4 regions of the Micromonospora xinjiangensis genome follow, and region 1 is predicted to be linked to each of the others. Evidence: riboswitches for the same ligand, from Rfam matches in the RefSeq annotation. Region 1 holds a riboswitch; each other region holds the start of a gene.
The links. Region 1 has a riboswitch for cobalamin ahead of SM573_RS23495 (ribonucleoside-diphosphate reductase subunit alpha). Riboswitches for the same ligand answer to the same signal wherever they lie in the genome.
Positions count from the first base shown of each region.

Region 1 (5,794 bases):
TGACGTGGGTCACGCCACTGTGGCGGCTGGTGTAGCTGGACGCCACCGCCAGGTCGGTGAGGTCCGCCGCCCGGACACCGTGGTCGCCCGGGTGCGCCCGCAGGTAGTCGACCGCGATCTGGTTCGGCGCGCCCTCGTTCGGGCCGGTCAGGAAGATCGGGTTGGGTGGGCCGGCACCGGCCGGCTCGGCCCGGGCGGGGTCCACGGCGAGTGGGGCCAGGGACGCGACGAGGGCCGTCGACAGCAGCAAAGCGCCGTTGCGTCGGCTGCGGGACGGACGGGGAGATCGGAGCACCGCCTGCTCCCTTCGGGAGGTTGGAGAGACCGCGTGACGCCTCACGACCGCCGCCGCGGTCCACCGCGCGGGTGCGCGGCGCCCGACCGTCCATGACGGTCAGCAGTCAGGCCGGTACGGGGCGAAGTGCATCGACGCTACGGGGCGGTCGCCCGGCCGTTCATCCGACGAGTGGCGAAAGATTGTCGTGGATGCCTCCTACGCCTGTCGCGCGGCGTCCCGAGCTGCCCGGCGGGTTCGGGCCTCGGCCACCCGGTCGGCGTGCCGGTAGGCGAGAGGCGGTCGGGACGCGCGGCTGGGCCGGCGGGTGAGGGCCGGGCGGAGGGAGCCGGTCAAACTCACGTGACGACGGGGCTGCGGCGCTCCAGCAGGACGACGTCCCGCCAGCGACCGTGGTGCCGCCCGACCCGTTCGCGTACGCCGATCACCCGGAAGCCGGCCCGCTCGTGCAGGGCGAGGCTCGCGGTGTTCTCCGGGAAGACGCCGGACTGGATGGTCCAGACGCCGGCCGCCTCGGTCGACGCGATGAGGGCCGCCAGGAGCCGGCGGGCGATCCCGCGCCCCTGGGCGGCCGGATCGACGTAGATCGAGTGCTCGACGACCCCGGCGTAGACGGCCCGGGTCGAGGTCGGGGAGACCGCCACCCACCCCATGACGGTCCCGTCGCCGTCCTCCGCCACGAAGCGGTGGTCGGCCAGCCTGCCGGCGTCGAAGGCGGCCCAGGTCGGCGCCACGGTCTCGAAGCTGGCGTCGCCGCCGTCGAGACCGGCCTGGTAGATCGCCAACACCCGGTCGGCGTCCCGCGCGGTCATCGGTCGGATGGTGAGGTCGGCCATCCGCGACTCCATTCCGGTGCCTGGGCGCGTGTCCAGCAGAGACTCGCACATCGATGAGACGGATGTCAGCCGGGGGGCGTACCGAAGCCGGCGAGGCGAGGCCGCTCGCCGTAATCGACCCGGACACCGGCGCCCCTGCCGCACGGGCCGCAGACGCAGGAATCGCGGCCATCGCCGCGCGCCCTGTTGACGGTACGGGCGGTGACGTGGTCTGCTCGGTGCGTAGCGCTAATGACAATCGTAATCGTTAGCGAGATGGAGGAGGATTATGTCTCTCACCGTGCCACCCACCCTGCTGGAGGCCGCCGAGGCCGGCCCCGTCGACGACGCGGAGTTCGTCACCTGCGTCCGCGACTCGTTGCCCTACGCCTGGCAGACCGTGAGCCGGGTCGTCGCCGATCTGCAGGCCGGTGACGCCGACTTCGCCGACAACGTGGTGCCGCCCCCCGGCGAGGTGGAGCGGGGGCAGCTGCTGCGGGCCCTCGCCAGCGACGCCATCCGCGGCAGCCTCGAACGCCACTTCGGCGTGCGGCTCGCCTTCCAGAACTGCCACCGGGTCGCGGCGTTCCGACCGTCGGCCGTGGACTCCGACACGTACCGCAGGTTCGTCTCCACCCGCGACCAACTGCTCAACCAGTCGCCGGAGCTGCGCAACTGCTGACCCCCCTCCCGGCGCCCGGAGGGCCGGCGTGCGCCTCGGGCGCGCGCCGGCCCTTCCGTCGTGCGCCGACGGCGACAGCGCCTTGCCGACCGGCCCGGCGCAGCCCTCGATGGTGAGACCAAGCCGACACGCCGACCCGATATCTGGTGTTGCCCTCCACCCGGTGCAGCCATATATGGTGTCGACCGCAGCTGGTTCGGCCACCTCCTCCGGTGGTCGAGGCAAGAGGGAACCCGGTGGGAATCCGGGACTGCCCCGCAGCGGTGAGTGGGAACGACCGCCGTCATCAGCACTGGGCCGACAGGGGCCTGGGAAGCGACGGCCAGTAGGCGACCGGCCGTGCCGGTCACGCCCGCGAGTCCGAAGACCTGCCAGCACGCCGCACGCCCGTCCCCGGGCGTGTGACGGTCCGAGGCCGCGCGGGACGGCCGACGCCACCGGACGGCCGCCACCGCGGCGTCCGTCGGTGTCCGCTCCCGCGCGCCCAAGGCCATCCGGTCTTCGTCTCGCGAGGAGAGAGAAGTGACAGTCACCGAGGTCGGTCCCGTCGCCACCGTGGCGCCGGGTCCCCGCGTCCCGCACCACGTGTCCGTCCGTCAGCGGGACGGCGCGGCCGAGCCGGTCGACGTCGACACGCTCGTCCGGGCGATCGAGCGGTGGACCGGGGACCTCGCCGACGTCGACCCGGTGCGGGTGGCGAGCCGGACGATCAGGGGGTTGTACGACGGCGCGACCGCCGACGAGCTGGCGCGGCTGTCGATACAGACGGCCGCCGAACTCATCGGCGAGGAGCCCCAGTACTCGCGCCTGGCTGCCCGCCTGCTCGCCGCGTACATCGACGAGGAGGTGCGCGGGCAGGGCATCGGCTCGTTCAGCAGCGCGATCCGGCAGGGCCACGCCGAAGGGTTGATCGGTGACGGGACCGCCGCGTTCGTCGCGGCCCACGCGGCCGCTCTCGACGACGCCGTCGACGCCGCGAACGACCTGAGGTTCGAGTACTTCGGGCTGCGTACCGTCCACGACCGCTACCTGCTGCGGCACCCGACGAGCCGGCTCGTGCTGGAGACACCGCAGTACTGGCTGCTGCGCGTGGCCTGTGGACTGTCACGCACGGCGGACGAGGCGATCGGCTTCTACCGGCTGATGTCCAGCCTGGCGTACCTGCCGAGTTCGCCGACGCTGTTCAACTCCGGCACCCGGCACACCCAGATGTCCTCCTGCTACCTCGTCGACTCCCCCCGCGACGAGCTGGACTCGATCTACCAGCGGTACGCGCAGGTCGCCAACCTGTCGAAGTTCGCCGGCGGCATCGGCATCGGGTTCTCCCGGGTGCGCTCGCGTGGGGCGCTGATCCGCGGCACCAACGGGCGGTCCAACGGGATCGTGCCGTGGCTGCGGACCCTGGACGCCAGCGTGGCCGCGGTGAACCAGGGCGGTCGGCGCAAGGGCGCCGCCTGCGTCTACCTGGAGCCGTGGCACCCCGACGTCGAGGAGTTCCTCCAGCTGCGGGACAACACCGGCGAGGAGGCGCGACGCACGCACAACCTGAACCTGGCCAACTGGATCCCGGACGAGTTCATGCGCCGGGTCGAGACGGACGGGATGTGGTCGCTGTTCGACCCGGACGAGGTGCCCGAGCTGCCGGACCTGTGGGGCGACGAGTTCGACGCCGCGTACCGGGCGGCCGAGGCGCAGGGCCGCTACGTGCGGCAGGTGCCGGCCCGGGAGTTGTACGGGCGGATGATGCGGACCCTCGCGCAGACCGGCAACGGGTGGATGACGTTCAAGGACACGTCCAACCGGTTGTGCAACCAGACCGCCGAGCCGGGCAACGTGGTGCACCTGTCCAACCTGTGCACCGAGATCATCGAGGTGTCCAGCGACACCGAGACCGCCGTGTGCAACCTGGGCTCGGTGAACCTCGCGGCGCACCTGGCCGACGGCGGCGTCGACTGGGAACGGCTGCGCGCCACCGTCCGCACCGCGGTCACCTTCCTCGACCGCGTGATCGACATCAACTACTACCCCACACCGCAGGCGGCGGCGAGCAACCCCCGGTGGCGACCGGTCGGTCTCGGCCTCATGGGGTTGCAGGACGTCTTCTTCGCGCTGCGACTGCCGTTCGACTCGCCGGCCGCCCGGGAACTCTCCACCCGGATCAGCGAGGAGCTGTACCTCACGGCCCTGGAGACCTCGGCGGACCTCGCGCAGCGGTGCGGCCCGCACCCCGCCTTCGCCGAGACGCGGGCGGCCCGCGGCCGGTTGCAACCGGACCTGTGGGGCGTGACGGGCACCCAGACGGCGCGGTGGACCGCGCTGCGGGAGCGGGTCGCGGCGCACGGGCTGCGCAACTCGTTGCTCGTCGCGATCGCCCCGACCGCCACGATCGCCTCGATCGCCGGCTGCTACGAGTGCATCGAGCCACAGGTGTCCAACCTGTTCAAGCGCGAGACACTCTCCGGCGAGTTCCTCCAGGTCAACACCTCGCTGGTGGCGGAGCTCAAGGCGCGCGGGCTGTGGACGGAGCCGATCCGCACCGCGATCAAGCGCGCCGAGGGCTCCGTCCAGGGCATCAGAGAGCTGCCGGCGGAGGTACGCGAGCTGTTCCGTACCGCGTGGGAGCTGCCGCAGCGCGCGCTGATCGACCTCGCCGCCGCCCGCGCGCCCTTCGTCGACCAGTCGCAGTCGCTGAACCTGTTCCTGGCCACCCCCACCATCGGCAAGCTCTCCTCGATGTACCTGCACGCCTGGAAGTCCGGGCTGAAGACCACCTACTACCTGCGTTCGCGGCCGGCCACCCGGATCCAGCAGGCCACCGTCCCGACCGCCGTCGCGACGCCGGTGGCGGCCGCCGACGAGGCGCTGGCCTGCTCGCTGGAGAACCCCGAGACGTGCGAGGCCTGCCAGTGACCGCGCCCACCGACACCACGACGGAGAACACGCCCATGCTGCTCGACCCCGGGATGGACCTCACCCTGCGCCCGATGCGCTACCCGCACTTCTTCGACCGGTTCCGCGACGCGATCCGCAACACCTGGACGGTCGAGGAGGTCGACCTGCACGCCGACCTGGCCGACCTGGACCGCCTCTCCCCCGCCGAGCGACACCTGGTGAGCCGCCTCGTCGCGTTCTTCGCCACGGGCGACACCATCGTCGCCAACAACCTCGTGCTCAACCTCTACCAGCACGTCAACAGCCCGGAGGGACGGCTCTACCTGTCCCGGCAGCTGTTCGAGGAGGCGGTGCACGTCCAGTTCTACCTCAACCTGCTGGACACGTACGTGCCCGACGAGGTCGAACGCTCCGCCGCGTTCGCCGCCATCGAGAACATCCCGTCGATCCGGCGCAAGGCGGAGTTCTGCTTCCGCTGGATCGACTCCCTGCACGACCTCACCGAGCTGCGGAGCCGGGAGGACCGGCGGGCGTTCCTGCTCAACCTGATCTGCTTCGCGGCCTGCATCGAGGGGTTGTTCTTCTACGGCGCGTTCGCCTACGTCTACTTCCTGCGCTCCCGTGGCCTGCTGCACGGCCTCGCCTCCGGCACCAACTGGGTCTTCCGCGACGAGTCCATGCACATGGCGTTCGCCTTCGACGTCGTCGACACGGTCCGCGCCGAGGAGCCGGACCTCTTCGACGACGACCTCGCCGCGCAGGTCCGGGAGATGGTCGCCGAGGCGGTCGACTGCGAGGTGCAGTTCGCCGAGGATCTCCTCGGTCAGGGCGTGCCGGGGCTGACGCTCGCCGACATGCGCGAGTACCTCCAGCACGTCGCCGACCGCCGGCTGGCGCAGCTCGGCGTGGGCGTCCGGTACGGGTCCGCCAATCCGTTCGCCTTCATGGAGCTGCAGGACGTGCAGGAGCTGTCCAACTTCTTCGAGCGCCGGGTCTCCGCCTACCAGGTGGGGGTGAGCGGCAGCGTCGCGTTCGACGACGACTTCTGACCGTCGCGACCGGGACGTGGACGGGGCGGACCACCAGAAGCACGTGCCGGGTCACGACGAG
Region 1 covers NZ_JAXCFO010000006.1:446,392-452,185, forward strand. The annotation lists gene SM573_RS23480 (M36 family metallopeptidase) at 1-295, opposite strand, end outside; gene SM573_RS23485 (N-acetyltransferase family protein) at 634-1,131, opposite strand; gene SM573_RS23490 (SCO5389 family protein) at 1,400-1,792, shown strand; cobalamin riboswitch at 1,983-2,168, shown strand; gene SM573_RS23495 (ribonucleoside-diphosphate reductase subunit alpha) at 2,348-4,702, shown strand; gene SM573_RS23500 (ribonucleotide-diphosphate reductase subunit beta) at 4,738-5,733, shown strand; gene SM573_RS23505 (ABC transporter ATP-binding protein) at 5,785-5,794, opposite strand, start outside.

Region 2 (5,794 bases), on a different contig from region 1:
CCATCGCCGCCGGGGCGACCGCCGGGCCGGTCAACCTCGGCAGCTGGACGGCGGCCAACGGCCGGTACACCGTCCGGGTGGTGCTCGCCGACGACGCCAACGAGCTGCCGGTCAAGCGGCAGAACAACACCAGCGAGCGGCCCCTCTTCGTCGGCCGTGGGGCGAACCTGCCCTACGACATGTACGAGGCCGAGGAGGGCTCGGTCGGCGGCGGGGCGCAGGTCGTCGGGCCCAACCGGACCATCGGCGACCTGGCCGGTGAGGCGTCCGGCCGGCGGGCGGTCACCCTCAACACCAACGGCGCGTACGTCGAGTGGACCACCAAGGCCCCGGCCAACGCCCTCGTGACCCGCTTCTCCATCCCGGACGCGCCGGGCGGCGGGGGCATCAACTCGACGCTGAACATCTACGTCAACGGCGTCCTGCACAAGCCGATCAGCCTCACCTCCAAGCACATCTGGCTGTACGGCGCGGAGGCCGCCCCGAGCGACTCGCCGAGCGCGGGCCCGCCCCGGCACATCTACGACGAGGCGAACGTCCTGCTGGACTCCACGATCCCGGCGGGCAGCCGGATCCGGCTCCAGAAGGACCCGGCCAACAGCACCACGTACGCCATCGACTTCATCAACCTGGAGCAGGTGGCGCCGCGGGCCAACCCGGACCCGGCCCGCTACCGGGTGCCGAACGGGTTCAGCCACGCCGACGTGCAGAACGCCCTGGACGCCGTCCGGATGGACACCACGGGCAACCTGATCGGCGTGTACCTGCCGGCCGGCACGTACGAGACCTCCCAGAAGTTCCAGGTCTACGGCAAGGCGGTCAAGGTGGTCGGCGCGGGCATGTGGTACACCCGCTTCCAGACGCCGGCCTCCCAGCAGAACACCGACGCGGGCTTCCGCGTCGAGCCCTCGGCCAGCGGCTCCTCCTTCGAGCACCTCGCCTTCTTCGGCAACTACACCAACCGGATCGACGGGCCGGGGAAGGTCTGGGGTGAGCTGAAGGACGTCGACAACATGACCCTGGACAACGTCTGGGTCGAGCACACCGTCTGCGCGTACTGGGGCGTCAGCGTCAGCGGCCTCACCATCACGAACAGCCGGTTCCGCAACACCTTCGCCGACGCGGTCAACATGACCAACGGCAGCACCGACAACCGGGTCGCCAACTCGGAGGGGCGCTCCAACGGTGACGACGCGTTCGCGCTCTTCTCCGCGACCGACCAGGGCGCGTCGACCGGCAACCACGGCAACGTGTTCGAGAACCTGACCGCCACGCTGACCTGGCGGGCGGCGGGCATCGCCGTGTACGGCGGCTACGACAACGTGTTCCGCAACCTCTACATCGCGGACCAGTTGACGTACTCCGGCATCACGATCAGCTCGCTGGACTTCGGCTACCCGTTCATCGGGTTCGGCGCCAGCCCGCCGACCCGGTTCGAGAACATCTCGCTGATCCGGTCCGGCGGCCACTTCTGGGGCGCGCAGACCTTCCCGGCGATCTGGGTCTTCTCGGCGTCGAAGGAGTTCCGCGGCATCCGCGTCTCGGACGTGGACATCGTGGACCCGACGTACTCCGGGATCATGTTCCAGACCAAGTACAACGGCAGCCAGCCGGAGAACCCGGTCACCGACACCGTCTTCACCAACGTCTCGATCTCCGGGGCGCGGCGCAGCGGTGACGCCTTCGACCACAAGTCCGGCTTCGCCATCTGGGTGAACGAGATGCCCGAGCCGGGTCAGGGCCCGGCCGTCGGGTCGGCGACCTTCAACAACCTCCGCCTGACCGACAACGACGTCGACATCAGGAACACGACCTCGACCTTCACCATCATCCGCAACTGACCCTCCGCACCCGGACGCCGTCGGGAGGACCCACCCTCCCGGCGGCGTCCGCCGTCGCGGCGGGCCGCGGCCGGGTCAGGTGGCCGGGGCGCCGTGCCGGCCCGCCCCGGCCGCGAACCGTGCCGCGCCGGCCGCCGCGTCCACGGCCAGCGACTCCGTCCCGTACGCCAGCTCGGTCGCCATGGCCGCCGCCTCGGGCAGCCCGGCGCCGGCGAGCACCGCCGCCCGGTCGTTGCGCAGGCAGGTCTGCGGGTGGCGCGCCAGCTCCGCCGCCAGCCCCTCGGCCACCGCCCGCGCCGTGCCCGGCTCGACCAGCCGGTTGACCAGACCCATGGCGTACGCCTCCCGCGCCGGCACCGGCCGGCCGGTGAGGATCAGGTCCATGGCCCGGCTCTCCCCGATCAGCCGGGGCAGCCGGACGGTGCCCCCGTCGATCAACGGCACACCCCACCGACGGCAGAAGACACCGAGCACGGCATCGGACTCGGCGACCCGCAGGTCACACCAGAGCGCCAGCTCCAGGCCGCCCGCGACCGCGTAGCCGGAGATCGCCGCGATCACCGGCTTGGCCAGGGTCATCCGGGTCGGGCCCATGGGGCCGTCGCCGTCCGGCTCGACCCGGTTGCCGCTCGGCGTGCCGATCGCCTTCAGGTCGGCGCCGGCGCAGAACGTGCCGCCGGCGCCCCAGAGCACGGCGACCGAGGCCTCCGGGTCGGCGTCGAAGGCCCGGAACGCGTCGGCGAGTGCCCGGGCGGTCGGCCCGTCCACGGCGTTGCGCGCGGCCGGCCGGTCCAGGATCACCGTGGTCACCGGCCCCGCCCGCTCGATCCGTACGCCCATCGGCACAGCATGCCCTCGACGCCGCCGGCACGCCAGGGGCTACCATGCCGGCGGCACGATCACGCGAGGTGCCCCGCGCGAGCGGGGAGAATCGGGAAGCCGGTGGAAATCCGGCACGGGCCCGCCGCGGTGACCGGGGAGCCACCGTCCACGCGCACGCGCAGCCACTGGCCGAACGGCCGGGAAGGCGGACGGCCAGGCGTCGATCCGGGAGTCCGAAGACCGGCCTCGCCACGGTGCCCACGCGCCGTCGTGGGCCGAGCGCAGCGGGAGCCTGCCCTGAACACCGACCTGTACGACGTCATCCACCGCCGCCGGGACGTGCGCGCCCAGTTCACCGGGGCGCCGGTGCCCGACGACACGCTGCACCGGATCCTCGCCGCGGCACACGCCGCGCCGAGCGTCGGATACTCCCAGCCCTGGGACTTCATCGTGGTCCGGGACCCGGAGACCCGGCACCGCTTCCACGCCCACGTCACCGCCGAGCGGGACACCTTCGCCGCCACCCTGACGGGGGAGGCGGCCGAGCGGTTCGCGCGCATCAAGATCGATGGCGTACGCGAGTCCAGCCTGTCGATCGTCGTCACCTACGACCCGGCCCGGGGCGGGCCCGCCGTGCTCGGCCGGCACGCGATCGCCGACACCGGGCTCTACTCGGTCTGCCTCGCCATCCAGAACCTCTGGCTGGCGGCCACCGCCGAGGGGCTCGGCGTCGGCTGGGTCTCCTTCTACCGGGAGCCGTGGGTGGCCGACCTGCTCGGCATCCCGGCCGGCATCCGCCCGGTGGCCTGGCTCTGCGTCGGGCCCGTGACCCGCCTGGAGGCCGTGCCCGACCTCGCCCGGCACGGCTGGCGGCAGAAGCGGCCGCTGGCCGAGGCGATCCACCCGGACCGGTGGCGGCCGCGGCGGGCCTGACGCGAGCACCGTTCACCCCTCGGTCAGGGTGTCGTCACGCACCGCGACATATGTTCCCCGCGACCGGTTTACGACCGCGAGCGCCGGGAAGTCGGTACCCGTGCGAGCACTCTTGACGAAGATCGAGCAGAACACCGGGCTGGACCGGGTGGGTGACCGGTTGCAGCGGGCCGTCCAGACGGTCCTGCGGCCGCAGCGGGTCCGGGACCTGCTGCACGGCGTCCCGCTGGGCCACCCCCTGCACCCGGCGATGGTGCAGGTGCCGGTCGGGTCCTGGATCAGCGCCGCGATCCTCGACGTGATGCCGGGCCAGCAACGGGCGGCCACGACGCTGACCGCGGTCGGCACGGTGAGCGCCGTGCCCGCCGCGGTGGCCGGGCTGAACGACTGGGCCGCGCTGGCACCCGACCAGCGCCGGGTCGGCCTCGTGCACGCCGCCGCCAACAGCGTCGCGCTGGCCTGCTACACGGGGTCGCTGGTCGCGCGCTTCTCCGGCCGGCACCGCCTCGGGCGTGCGCTCGGCATGGCGGGCCTCAGCGCCGCCAGCATGGGCGCCTACATCGGCGGGCACCTCGCGTACAAGCAGGGGGCGCAGGTCAACCAGAGCATCTCGGAGATGCACCTGATCAGCCAGGGCTGGCATCAGCTGGGCGACATGGCGAGCCTGCCGCAGCGGGAGCTGATCACCCGGGAGATCGACGACGTGTCGGTGATCCTCTACCGGCACGGCGACGACGTCACCGTCATGCTGGAGCGCTGCCCGCACCAGAGCGGCCCGCTGGGCCAGGGCGAGGTGCAGCAGGTCGACGGGCACGACTGCGTGGTGTGCCCCTGGCACGGCAGTACCTTCCGGCTCAACGGCGGCGAGGTGGTGCACGGCCCGTCCGGCAACGACGGGCAGGTGCTGCCGACCCGGATCCGCAACGGCGTGCTGGAGGCCCGGCTGCCCTGAGGGCGGTCAGTCCCTCCGGTGTCGCCCGACCGGAAGCTCCCCGGCCGCCCGCGCGTGCGCGCCGGCCTGGCCGCTGGGCAGTGCCCGGAGCGGAGGGGCCGCCGCGGACGACGTCGCCCGTCCCGCGCCGGCCGATCGCGTCCGGCCGCCCGCCGCCGCACCACCCCGCCCGGACCGCGCGCCGACGGCGGCCGGGCGGCGCCGCAGGCCGAGCACGGCGCCGATCTGCGCGCCGACGATGCTGGCCACGGCGAGCACGGCGGAGACCGCCAGCGGGCGGTTCACCCGGTCCGGCGCACCTGCCCGGGCCGCGCCGACGGCCATCGCGGGCGCCTCGCCGCCGGACGCCCCGCCCGCCTTCTCGGTGGGCAGCTCGCGGGTGCCGTGCGCCGGCGCGACCCGCTCCGGCTCCGGCGCGGGACGGACCGGTGCCGGGCGTGCGACGAGGCGACCGGTGGCGTGTGGACGGACACCCCGGTCGGTGGCCTGCTCCGGGAGCTTCAGCAACTGGCCGGGACGGATCCGGTCCGGGTCGGCGAGCCGGTTGAGCCGGGCCACCTCCCGGTAGTCGGCGAAGTCGTCGAGGTAGCGCTGGGCGACCGCGCCGAGGTAGTCGCCCTTCGCGACGCGATAGACGGGCAGGTCGCGGGCCGGGGCGTCGCGGACGGTCGGAGCCGCCGCCGGGACCGGCCCGGAGGTGGGCGAGCCCGGTGCCGCAAGCACGGCGACCGCCGGCGGGGTCGGTTGGTGCGGTGCGCTGGCCGTCGTGACCGTCGCGGCCGGGCCGGCGTACGCCTGCGTGCTCACCGCGGCGGCGCTGGCCGCCGGTGCGGCGGCGACGATCAGCGCGACCGAGCCGACGAGGGCCGCGGCGGCCCGCTGCTGCCGGCTCATGCCGGGCAGCCGGGGCGCCGGGCGGCGCAGTGCCTGCGCGGCGAGTTCGACGAGCACCGAGAGCGTGAACGTGGCCCAGCCGAACCACCCCACGAGCGCCAACGCCCGCAGGAAGAGTCGCCCGTCGTCGCGGCTGGTCAACGCGGTGCCGACCTCGGCCAGGGTGGGCACGTGGTCGGGGAGCGGGTTACCGGCGAGGGCGAGCAGCGCCACCGGAGCGCCGACCACCACGGAACAGAGCACGATCAGCGCGCCCAGCCCGGTGAGGACGCGTCCGGTCCGGCGTACGGCGGAACGAACCATTGCCGATTCCCTTCCCTACGGTCCCCCGGTGAGGGCGCGGGCGGTCGCC
Region 2 covers NZ_JAXCFO010000003.1:417,499-423,292, forward strand. The annotation lists gene SM573_RS13820 (galactose-binding domain-containing protein) at 1-1,841, shown strand, start outside; gene SM573_RS13825 (crotonase/enoyl-CoA hydratase family protein) at 1,917-2,681, opposite strand; cobalamin riboswitch at 2,746-2,912, shown strand; gene bluB (5,6-dimethylbenzimidazole synthase) at 2,961-3,596, shown strand; gene SM573_RS13835 (Rieske (2Fe-2S) protein) at 3,697-4,548, shown strand; gene SM573_RS13840 (LysM peptidoglycan-binding domain-containing protein) at 4,555-5,745, opposite strand; gene SM573_RS13845 (pilus assembly protein TadG-related protein) at 5,761-5,794, opposite strand, start outside.
Region 2: another riboswitch for cobalamin. It lies ahead of bluB (5,6-dimethylbenzimidazole synthase); the one in region 1 lies ahead of SM573_RS23495 (ribonucleoside-diphosphate reductase subunit alpha).

Region 3 (5,794 bases), on a different contig from region 1:
ACCTACATCGCCACCGACGACGCCGACCTCGTGGCGGGACGGGTGGAGCGGGCCGGTGGCCAGGTCGTGGTCCCGCCGTTCGAGGTCTTCGACCGCGGGCGGATGGCCGTCTTCAGCGACCCGGCGGGCGCCTCGTTCAGCGTCTGGCAGCCGATGGCCATGCCCGGCGCCGAGGTGTTCAACGTCCCCGGCGCGATGAGCTGGAACGAGCTGGTCACCCCCGACCCCGAGGGGGCCAAGGTCTTCTACGAGCTGGTCTTCGGCTGGCAGCCGGACGACCAGGCCGTCGGGTCGATGACCTACACGGGCTGGCGGCTGGGTGCGCGGATCGTGGCGGGAATGATGCCGCCGTTCGCCGACGACTTCCCGGACGATCTGCCGGCGTACTGGACCGTCTACTTCGCGGTCGCCGACGCGGACGCCGCCGCCGCCCGCGCGGCGGCGCTGGGCGGATCCATCCTGGTGCCGCCGCGGGACATCCCGACGGGCCGCTTCGCGGCGCTCCGCGACCCGCAGGGCGCGCTCTTCTCGGTGATCGACATCGGGACCCCCGCGGAGGAGTGACCGGGCCGGGCTGCCCGCGTGATCGCGCTCGATCCAGGATGTGGTGGCCCCGACGCGACGCGGAGGGCACTACGTCCGGGATCGAGCGCGATCGAGGCCGCGCAGAGCGGGACGCGGCGAGGGTGGGTCAGCGGCGGCGGACCGGGACGACCAGCGGTCCGTGCTCGCCGTCGAGGACCCGGACGCTCGCCCGGTAGTGCTCGGCGAGCAGCGGTTCGGTGAGCACCTCGTGGGGAGTGCCGGCGGCGGCCACCCGACCACCGGACAGCAGCACCATCCGGTCGGCGTACTCGCCCGCGATGGAGAGGTCGTGCATCGTCGCGACCACGGTCAGCCCGTGCTCGCGCCGGAGCTGGTCGACGAGGTCGAGCACCTCCTGCTGGTGGCCGATGTCGAGGGCGCTGGTCGGCTCGTCGAGCAGCAGCAGCGTGGCGCCCTGGGCGAGCGCGCGGGCCAGGAAGACCCGCTGGCGTTCGCCACCGGACAGGGTGGCCAGTTCGCGTCGGACGAAGCCCGCCAGGTCCAGCCGGCCGAGCACCTCGTGCACGGCGGCCAGGTCGGCGGCCGACTCCCGACCGAGCGGCGGGATGTACGGGGTCCGCCCGAGCAGCACGTAGTCCAGCACCGACATGCCCGGCGGCACCACCGGGGACTGGGCCACGGTCGCCACGACCCGGGCCCGCTCGCGACGGCGCAGCGACTCGATCGGCGTACCGAAGAGGGCGACGGCGCCCGGCGCGGGCAGCAGGCCGCCGACGGCGCGCAGCAGGGTCGACTTGCCGGCGCCGTTCGGCCCGATCACCGTGACCCACTCACCGGCGGCCACGGTGAGGTCGACCCCGCCGAGGATCGGGGTGCCGTCCAGGGCGATGTGCAGGTCACGGACCTCGACGGCCGGTGCGGCGCTCACGTCAGCACCCGCCGGGCGGTGCGCAGGACCAGGACGAAGAACGGGCCACCGAGCAGGGCGGTCACCACGCCGATGGGGATCTCGGCGGGCGCCGCGACGGTCCGCGCCACCACGTCGGTGAGCGCCAGGAACGCGCCGCCGAAGAGCAGCGAGAGCGGCAGGATCACCCGGTAGCTCGACCCGGCGAGCAGCCGTACGGTGTGCGGCACGATGATGCCGACGAAGCCGATGAGGCCGGTGGCGGAGACGGCGGCGGCGGTGCCCAGCGAGGCCGCGGCGATCAACAGGTAGCGGGAACGCTGCGGGTGCAGCCCGAGGCTGGTGGCCTCGTCGTCCCCGACGGAGAGCACGTCCAGCTCCCGCCGGTGCAGCAGCACCACCACGGCGGTGATCACGGCGTAGGGCAGCACCAGCAGCACGTCGTGCCAACCGGCGGTGGCCAGCCGGCCGAGCAGCCAGGAGTAGACCGCCTGGATGCTGTCGGCGTTCTGTTGCAGCAGGTAGGTCTGGCCGGCGGAGAGGAACGCGGACACCGCCACCCCGGCCAGGATCAGCATCGCGGGTGAGCGGCTCCGGCCGCCCGCCGCCCCGATGAGGTAGGTCAACGCGACCGCCGCCAACGAGCCGACGAACGCGGCGAGCGGGATGGTCAGCGGAAGGTCGGTGAGGGCACCGCCGGCACCGGCGCCGCCGAGGGCGATCACGGCGGTCACCGCGAGCCCCGCCCCGGGCGCCACGCCGAGCAGGTAGGGGTCGGCCAGTGGGTTGCGGAACGCGCCCTGGTAGCAGCCGCCGGCGAGGGCCAGCGTCCCGCCGACGAGCAGGCCGAGCACCGCCCGGGGCAGCCGCAGCTCGGTCACGATGGCGATCTCCCGCTCGGTGAGCCCGCTCTCCAGGTGCACGCCGGGAAGCAGGTTGAGCAGCTCGGCGGCGACGCTGCCCGGAGGCAGGGTGACCGGGCCGAGCGACACCCCGGCCACCAGCGCGACGAGCATCGCGGCCACCCCGGCGGCCAGCCAGATCGGGCGCAGGCCGACCGGCCGGGACGCGGAGGGCGTCCCGGCCGGCCGGGCGGGCGGCGCCGCGGGGGTCACGGGAAGGACCCTGGTCACCGGCGGCGGTCCGTCACGCGGGCACCTTGGCGACCGCGTCCACGATCGCCCGCAGCAGGTCCACCACGCGCGGCCCCCAGCGCGAGGCGACGCTGTCGTCGAGCGCGACCACCTGGTTGTTCTTCACCGCGGTCAGCCCGGACCAGCCGCTGCGCGCCTTGACCGTGTCGGGGCTCTGCTGGCAGCACTTCGTGTCGGCCAGGAAGATGAAGTCCGGGTCGGCCTTGACGATGACCTCCTGGGAGAGCTGCGGGTAGCCGCCGTTCTTGCCCTCGGCGTCGGCCGGGTCCGCGATGTTCTCCAGTCCGGCCATCGCGTAGAGCGAGCCGATGAAGGTCTTGCTGGTCGCGCTGTACAGCTGCGGATTCAGCTCGTGGTAGAAGGTGAGCTTCTCCGACCGCTGCGGCAGGTCCTTGACCAGCTTGGTGATGTCGTCGCGCATCCGCCGGGTCACGTCGGCCGCCTCGGTGGCATGGCCGGTGAGGGTGCCCAGGTCGGTGATCTGCCGGTACGTGTCGTCGAGGGTGGTCGCCGCGGGGGTCACCAGCACCGGGATCTTCAGCTTGCCGAGCTGGTCGACCACCTTGTTGCGGTCGTCCGAGATCACGACCAGGTCGGGGTTGCGGCCGGCGATGGCCTCCGCGTTCGGCTGGAAGCCGGACAGGTCCGTCTTCGGCGCCTCCGCCGGGTAGTCGGAGTTGTCGTCGACCGCGATGACCTGCGGCCCGGCGCCGATGGCGTACAGCATCTCGGTGGCGCTCGGCGAGAGCGAGACGATCTTCTCGGGGCGCTTGTCGAGGGTGATGTTGCCGACCGTGGCCGGGAAGGCGGCGGTGGGCTGGCCGGTGCCGCCGGCGGCGGGCGAGTCGTCGGCCTTCTCGGCGCAGGCGCCGAGGGCGAGCGCGGCGACCGCGAGGGTCGCGGCGAGCAGCCGGGGGGTACGTCTGGACATCGGTCCTCCTGTCGGTCGAGGAGCGTGGTGCTTCGCCGACAGGGACAGGCGCCCGTCCGCGAGGCGCCCTTCCTCGAGAGCGCGGGTCGCGACCGTCCGCAGGCGACCTGGCTCGTTCACCGCCGGTGGGCCGGCGGGACATCACAGTTGCGGGACAGCGCCGGATTCGCACCGGCTTCGCTGTGGAACGGTCGGTAAGACGGTAGCGCACCCCTCCAGGAGGCTGACTGATCAAGAGGCCGATCGACGGCGGTCGACGGTACGGCCCCGCCGGTCCCGTGCCTGGTTACCGGTATGTCCTGATCGAACCGCGTGGTGGGGCCCCGCCGGGGGCGGGACGGGGCCCCACCGGCTCAGGAGGCGGTGATGGTGATGTTGTCCACAGCCGCCTCGACCAGGCTCGCGCCGGAGGCGTCCGCCGCCTGCACGAGGATCCGCACCGTCTGCCCGGCGTACGGGGTCAGGTTGAGGGTCGAGACCGCCCAGGAGCCGTTGCGGTTGGCCGCTGCGCCGGCCTGGTTGAGCAGCGTGGTGGTGCCGCCGCCGTGCACCACGCTGACGCGGAGGTAGTCGGCCGACGAGGAGTTCGAGCCGTGCGCGAGATACCAGGCCAGTGAGAGGGTCAGCGTGCCGCTCGACGGCAGCGCCACCGCGGGCGACTGCGCGCTGGTCACCCCGCCGTCGAGGTCGTAGTCACCGGCCCCGGTGCCGGCCAGCCGCCCGGTGACCAGGTCGTTGCCGCCGGCGTACGGGGTGAGCTGCTTGGCCCCGCTGGACGTGGTCGCCTGGGCGGCGCCCCGCTCCCAGGCCCCGGCGGTCGCCGTGTCGGTGCCGGACGGGTTGATCGTCCAGCCGGTCGCGGTCTCGAAGGTGTCCGACCACACCGTCGTGCCGCCACCGCCGCCGCAGTACTGCGCCTGCTTGCCGATCGCCCGGTACGGGCAGTCGGCGTACTCGCTGAGCATCAGCACCGCCTCCCGGTTGCGGGAGGTCTGCGCCGGGATCACCTCGTCGGGCGGGTAGAACCCGCCGCCGGAGGCGGAGCCCGGGTACATCTCGAAGGTGTACGCCCAGATGCCGTGCGCCGCCCACATCCAGTCGATGCTGGTGCCATCGGCGATGTAGAGGTCGCTGGACTGCTCGGGGGTGTAGCCGTTGGTGGCCGCCATCTGCTGGCCGATGGTGGCGAAGGTGTTGTACTGGTCGGCGGTCATCCCGCTCGGCGTGTTGGCGGTGGTGTAGCCGAAGGGCCAGAGCACGAGCTGCGAGTACGTGTGGAAGTCGATGTTGGCCTTGATCTGCTGGACGCCGCCGACCACCCGACTGTTCACGAAGTTGCGCAGCGCCTGCGTCTCGGGGGCGGAGAAGGCCGACGGGCCCCGGTAGGTCTCCGACGATGTCGAGCCGGACGAGCCGCCGCAGCAGCCCCACTGGTAGCTCCAGTTGCGGTTGAGGTCGGTGCCGACGTACGACGATCCGCTGTTCGGCTGCCGGTTCTTGCGCCAGGAGCGGTAGGACCCGGTGGCGATGTCGTACTCGCTGCCGTCCGGGTTGACCGTGGGCACGATCCAGATCTCCCGGCCGTTGACGATGTTGGTGATCCGGGAGTCGCTGCCGTAGCCGTCCGTGAAGAGGTTGAGCAGGTAGATCGCCATCTCGACGGTCAGGTGCTCACGGGCGTGCTGCTGGGCGTTGAAGAGGATCTCCGGTTCGTTCTCGTCGGCGGCGACGTTGTCGGAGATCTTCACCGCCATGAGGTCGCGACCCTCGTACGAGCTGCCGATGCTGAGCTTGCGAGCGATGGTCGGGTGGTCCGAGACGACCTGGTTCACGACGGCGGTCAGCTCGGCGTAGTCGTGGTAGTTCGAGTCGGCGGGCGGGAAGGCGAACGTGCCCACGTGACCGTCGCCGTGATCGGTGGACGGCGGTGCGCTGACCCGTTCCAGGCGGAAGCCGAGGCGAGTGATCGCCGCGGCCTCGGCCGTCGTGGCCGAGACGTGCAGCACGCCGTGCTCGCTGTAGTCGATGGCCGCGCCGGTGCGGGCCACCGCGTTGCGGTCGGCGAGGGTACGTGGTCCGAGCACCCGGTACTCGGCGGCGGCCGAAGCGCCGGGCTCCGGGCCGGGTCGGGCGGCGACGTGCCCGGTGGTGACGGTGACGAGGCCCAGCCCGGCGGCGACGGCGAGCGCCAGGGCACGGCGGAGACGGAGGGGTGAACGGAAGGCCATGGACAACCTCCTCGATGGCGGGAGATCC
Region 3 covers NZ_JAXCFO010000003.1:517,232-523,025, reverse strand. The annotation lists gene SM573_RS14360 (VOC family protein) at 1-564, shown strand, start outside; gene SM573_RS14355 (ABC transporter ATP-binding protein) at 692-1,474, opposite strand; gene SM573_RS14350 (FecCD family ABC transporter permease) at 1,471-2,469, opposite strand; gene SM573_RS14345 (ABC transporter substrate-binding protein) at 2,600-3,538, opposite strand; cobalamin riboswitch at 3,619-3,746, opposite strand; gene SM573_RS14340 (M14 family metallopeptidase) at 3,892-5,766, opposite strand.
Region 3: another riboswitch for cobalamin. It lies ahead of SM573_RS14345 (ABC transporter substrate-binding protein); the one in region 1 lies ahead of SM573_RS23495 (ribonucleoside-diphosphate reductase subunit alpha).

Region 4 (5,794 bases), 320 kb from region 1:
CGCGGCTCGTCTCGGCGTCGTCCGCCGGACCGCCGGGGAGCAATCGGCCGGGCGCGCCGCCGCGTCGGGCGCCGCCCGGCGGTCGCGGGGGCGTGGTGGGCGGTCGGCCGGGCGCGCCGCCGCGTCGGGCGCCACCCGGCGATCGCGGGGGCGGCGGGCCGAGGTGGTCAGTCGCGCACCCAGACGCGCAGCGGTCCGACCGTGGTGAAGCCCGCCGCGAGCGCGGGGGCGAGGTCGTCGCCGGACTCGTAGCCGACCAGGGGTGCGCCGGGCCGGGCGGCGCGGACGCCGGCCCAGACGCCTGCGACGTCGAGGGTGGCGGCGAAGACGTTGGAGACGCCGGTCACCGGACCGCCGCGGTGGAGGATCGCCCCGCCGGCCACCGTCCCGTCCGCGGCGTACCGGGCGAGCACGGTGACCCTGGCGTCGTCCAGCAGCGCCGGCCGGAAGAGCCCCGCCCCGCCGTGCGCGGCGGCCCAGGCGGCCAGCCGGACCGGCTCGGTCACCGGGCTCAGCGGTGCGGCCGGTTCGGTCGCCGGGCCGGGCGGCGCGGCCGGTTGGTCCCGCGGCGCGGCGGCCGCCGGGTGGTGGATCCACTGCGCGGTGAAGAGGACCCGGAAGCCGTACGGGCGCAGGTCCAGGTCGGCGAAGCTGTCCTTGACCGACGCGCCCGCACCGGCGTCGATGCGGACCAGCAGCGCCTCGGGGGCGACGCCGGGACGCAGCGTGACCGCGTCCGGATACCAGGGCGGGGACCGGCGCGGCACCGACCAGGCGTCCGCGTCGAAGCGGCCGCGCAGGCCGTGGCTCGCGCAGACGAGGTCGCACCACTCGGCGTTGTCGCGGGCCGCCGCCACCGCCTCCCCGGCCATCCGCCGAGCATACGGTCAGGTCACTCCCACCGGGCTCGCAGCCTGTTGCCAGGAACCGGTGCTGCACTGGTGGGTGACGCCACGGAGAGGAGCCGGTCATGGGATGGTTCAGCCGCCGGTCCCGTACCGCCGAAGGGACCCCGACGAAGCTCGACCGGGAGGCGACCCGGGACGACCTCGCGGCGCTGGAGACGTTCATCACCAGCCGGCGGGGCGTCGAGTTCTACCTGGAGCCGGAGACCACCGCCACCGACACCACCGTGGTGGCGATCGCCCACGACGGGGAGTGGATCCGCCGCCGCACCGGCTCACCCCGGACGGCCGCCGCCCTCGCGCGCCGGCACGCCGTCCCGCTGTACGAGGCGGCCCGCACGGGCTACCCGGAGCGGATGCGCGCCTGGAACCGGGCGCACCCGGAGCGCCGCGCCCGCTGACCCTCGCCACCCGGCCCGGCCCCCGCGCCCGACCGTCAGCCCGCTTCCACCGCCGCCCGCGCCTGCGCCCGGGTCATCGGCTCGCCGTGGCTGGAGACGTACCAGTCGTAGCCGTCGTCGAGCAGCCGGCGGACCAGCGCGAGGTCGGGGCCGTCGTCGGGTCGGCGCAGGTGGAGCGGGGGCGGGTAGAAGCAGTCGCCGAGCAGCATGACGCCGGAGTCCGGCACCAGCACCACGGTCGAGTCGGGAGCGTGGCCGCCGCCGACGTGCCGCAGCGCCACCCCGACCGGTAGCTCGAGCGCGTCGGTGAACGTCCGGGTGGGTGGCAGCACCGCGAAGTCGTCCCACGAGTCGACGGCGAACGCCCGGGCGCGGAAGCTCGGAGCGAGCCGCGGGTTGGCGTGGACCTGCTCGCGCAGGTAGCGGTGGCTCCACGGCCGGGCCGCCTCGGCCCGCAGCAGCTCCCGGCCGGAGGCGTGCCCCACGATCTCGACGTCCGGCCAGGCGCAGGCGCCCCAGACGTGGTCCCAGTGGTGGTGCGTGTAGACCAGCCAACGCGGGTCGGGCAGCCCGGCGGCGTGCAGCGCCGCCCGGATCTCGCGGGCGTGCGCGGGGCTCTGCCCCGCGTCGACCAGCACACTGCCGCGCTCGTCGACGACCACCGCGACACCGGCCTGGACGGCCGCCGGGTCGGGATCACCGGGGCAGAGCCAGACGCGGCCGGCGAGATGGTGGAACCGCATGGGAATGATGGCCGGCCCCTTCCGGATCGCTCGTGGACGCTCGATCGTCCGGCGGTCGATCCTAGTGGTCGCCACCGACGATCCCGCGTGACCAGCGTCGTCGCGGCCGGGGCCGCGTTGACCCGCGGTCGACGGGTGTGGCAGCATTCGCGGCCTGACGGCAGTGAAGGAAGCCGGTGCGATTCCGGCGCGGTCCCGCCACTGTCACCGGGGAGCGATCCCCCCTCGCGAGTCACGGCCGCGCGTGCGTGGTTGGAAGGCCGGGGGTGAGCGTCGATCCGGGAGCCAGGATACTTCGGCCGTCGGGATGTGACCCCAGGGCGTGGACACCCGAGGAGGACCCGATGACGCACCGCGTCCACCCTGCCGCCGGCGATCGCCGCGACCGGCCCGCGCTCACCAGCGCCCCCCGCCGCGCTTCCCGCACCAGCACCCCGACCGGCCACTTCGGACCTCCGACCGGCGTCGGGCCCGGCCGCACCCGCTGACCCCGCGCCGACCGGCCGGCGCCGGGGTCGCGGCCGACGCGTCGGCTCCGCCCCGGTGACGGTCGCCTCTGCCGAGGCCCGCGCCACCCGCCCCCTTCCGCCCGGCCGCCCGTGCGGCGACCCGGGCGTCACCTCCCGGAGCCACCCCGTGCGTACCCTGCTGCTCTCCACCTCCGACACCGACCTGCTGGCCGCCCGGGCCAGCGGTGCCGACTACCGGCTGGCGAACCCGGTCCGCCTCGACGCCGACGCCGTGCCCGCGCTGCTCGACGGCGTGGACGTCGCCGTCGTACGCCTGCTGGGCGGCCGGCCGGCGTGGCCGGACGGGCTCGCCACCGTGCTCGCCTCCGGCGTGCCGACGGTCGTGCTGAGCGGCGAGCCCACGCCGGACGCGGAGCTGATGGCGGCGTCCACCGTGCCCGTCGGGGTGGCCACGCAGGCGCTGGCGTACCTCGTCGAGGGTGGCCCGGAGAACCTCGCCCAGCTGGCCCGGTTCCTCTCCGACACGGTGCTGCTCACCGGCGAGGGCTTCGCCCCGCCCGCCCCCACCCCGGCGTACGGCGTGCACGGTGAGCGGCCGGCGGCCGCGACGGCGGACCCGCGGCGGCCCACGGTCGGCATCGTCTTCTACCGGGCGCACGCGCTCGCCGGGAACACGGCCTTCGTCGACACCCTCGCCGACGCGGTGACGGCGGCCGGCGGCGACCCGCTGCCCGTCTACTGTGGATCGTTGCGTGGCCTGGCCGCCGACGCCGGCCCCATGGAGCTGCTCTCCCGCTGCGACGCGTTGCTGGTCACGGTGCTCGCGGCCGGCGGCGCGGTGGCTGCCGACGCGTCCGCGGGCGGCGACGAGGACGCCTGGGACGTCGGCGCGCTGGCCTCGCTCGACGTGCCCGTGATCCAGGCGCTCCTGCTGACCAGCACCCGCGAGCAGTGGGCCGGCTCGGACGCGGGCCTCACCCCGCTGGACGCCGCCATGCAGGTGGCCGTCCCCGAGTTCGACGGCCGGATCATCACGGTGCCGTTCTCGTTCAAGCAGATCGACAGCGACGGCCTCTCCGTCTACGCGGCCGACCCGGAGCGCGCCGCCCGCGTCGCCGGCATCGCGGTGCGCCAGGCCCGGCTGCGGCGCCTGCCGAACGCCGAGAAGCGGCTCGCGATCGTGCTCAGCTCGTACCCGACGAAGCACTCCCGGGTCGGCAACGCCGTCGGCCTGGACACCCCCGCCTCGGCGGTGCGGCTGCTCGCCGCGCTCGCGGACGCCGGCTACGACCTGGGCGACGCGCCGCCGCCGGACGACGGGGACGCGCTGATCCACGCGCTGATCGCCGCCGGTGGCCACGACGTCGAGTGGCTCACCCCGGAGCAGCTCGCCGCCGCCGAGGCGCGGGTGCCCGGCCAGGTCTACCGGCGCTGGTTCGCGCAGGTGCCCGCACCGCTGCGCGAGCGGATGCGCGCCCACTGGGGCGAGCCGCCCGGCGAGCTCTACACCGACGGCGGCGACATCGTGCTGGCCGGCCTGCGGTTCGGCAACGTGGTGCTGCTCATCCAGCCGCCGCGCGGCTTCGGCGAGAACCCCATCGCCATCTACCACGACCCCGACCTGCCACCCAGCCACCACTACCTGGCCGCGTACCGGTGGCTCGCCGCCCCGCCCGCCGACGGTGGGTTCGGCGCCGACGCGGTGGTGCACCTCGGCAAGCACGGGACGCTGGAGTGGTTGCCCGGCAAGGGCCTCGGCCTCGCCGCCGACTGCGCCCCGGACGCCGTCCTCGGTGACCTGCCGCTGGTCTACCCGTTCATCGTCAACGACCCCGGTGAGGGCACGCAGGCCAAGCGCCGGGCGCACGCCGTGGTCGTCGACCACCTGGTGCCGCCGATGGCCCGGGCCGAGACGTACGGCGACCTGGCCAAGCTGGAGCAGCTGCTCGACGAGTACGCGACCGTGCAGGCCCTCGACCCGGCCAAGGTGCCGACCGTGCGGGCGCAGATCTGGGACCTCGTGCGCGCCGCCGAGCTGCACCACGACCTGCACACCGAGCAGATGCCGACCGCCGAGGACTTCGACGACTTCGTGCTGCACCTCGACGGCTACCTGTGCGAGGTCAAGGACGTGCAGATCCGCGACGGCCTGCACGTGCTCGCCGCCGCGCCCGCCGATGACGCCCGCGTCAACCTCGTGCTCGCCGTGCTGCGCGCCCCGCAGGTCTGGGGCGGCGCCCGCGCACTGCCGGGGCTGCGGCAGGCCCTCGCCGCCGGCTACGGGCTGGACGAGGCGACGCTGCTCGCCGCGCCCGGTGAGCGGCTGGCCCTCCCCGCCGCGCTGACCGACGCCGTGGACGGGCCGGCCACCACCGCCGCCGACGCCGTCGACCTGATCGAGGCCCTGGCCCGGCGGCTGGTCGTCGGGATGGAGACCCTCGGCTGGGACGCCGGCAAGGCCGACGCGGTGGTCGCCGAGGTGATCGGCCGGGAGGTGCCGGACGTGGGCGCGCTGCTGCGTTTCGCCGCGAGCGAGCTGGTGCCGCGGCTGGACCGCACGACCGACGAGCTGGCGCACACGCTGGCCGCGCTGGACGGCCGGTTCGTGCCGCCCGGCCCGTCCGGCTCGCCGACCCGGGGCCTGGTCAACGTCCTCCCGACCGGCCGCAACTTCTACTCCGTCGACCCGAAGGCGATCCCCAGCCGCAACGCGTGGGACGTGGGCGCGGCGCTGGCCGACTCGCTGGTGGCCCGGCACCTCGCCGACACCGGTGAGTACCCGCGCTCGGTCGGGCTCACCGTCTGGGGCACCAGCGCGATGCGTACCCAGGGCGACGACATCGCCGAGGTGCTCGCGCTGATCGGCTGCCGGCCCACCTGGGACGACCGCTCCCGCCGGGTCACCGGCGTCGAGGTGGTGCCCCTCGCCGAGCTGGGCCGCCCCCGCATCGACGTCACCGTGCGGATCTCGGGCTTCTTCCGGGACGCCTTCCCGCACGTGGTGGCCCTGCTCGACGACGCGGTCCGGCAGGTGGCCGCCCTCGACGAGCCGCACGAGCGGAACTTCGTCCGCGCCCACGTCGCCGCCGACCTGGCCGAACACGGCGACGAGCGGCGGGCCACCGCCCGGATCTTCGGTTCGAAGCCGGGGGCGTACGGGGCCGGTCTGCTCCCGCTGATCGACGCCCGGAACTGGCGCAGCGACGCCGACCTGGCCGAGGTGTACGCGGTGTGGGGCGGCTACGCGTACGGCCGCGGCCTGGACGGTCGGGAGG
Region 4 covers NZ_JAXCFO010000006.1:122,093-127,886, reverse strand. The annotation lists gene SM573_RS22085 (hypothetical protein) at 168-872, opposite strand; gene SM573_RS22080 (hypothetical protein) at 971-1,306, shown strand; gene SM573_RS22075 (MBL fold metallo-hydrolase) at 1,342-2,049, opposite strand; cobalamin riboswitch at 2,191-2,367, shown strand; gene cobN (cobaltochelatase subunit CobN) at 2,686-5,794, shown strand, end outside.
Region 4: another riboswitch for cobalamin. It lies ahead of cobN (cobaltochelatase subunit CobN); the one in region 1 lies ahead of SM573_RS23495 (ribonucleoside-diphosphate reductase subunit alpha).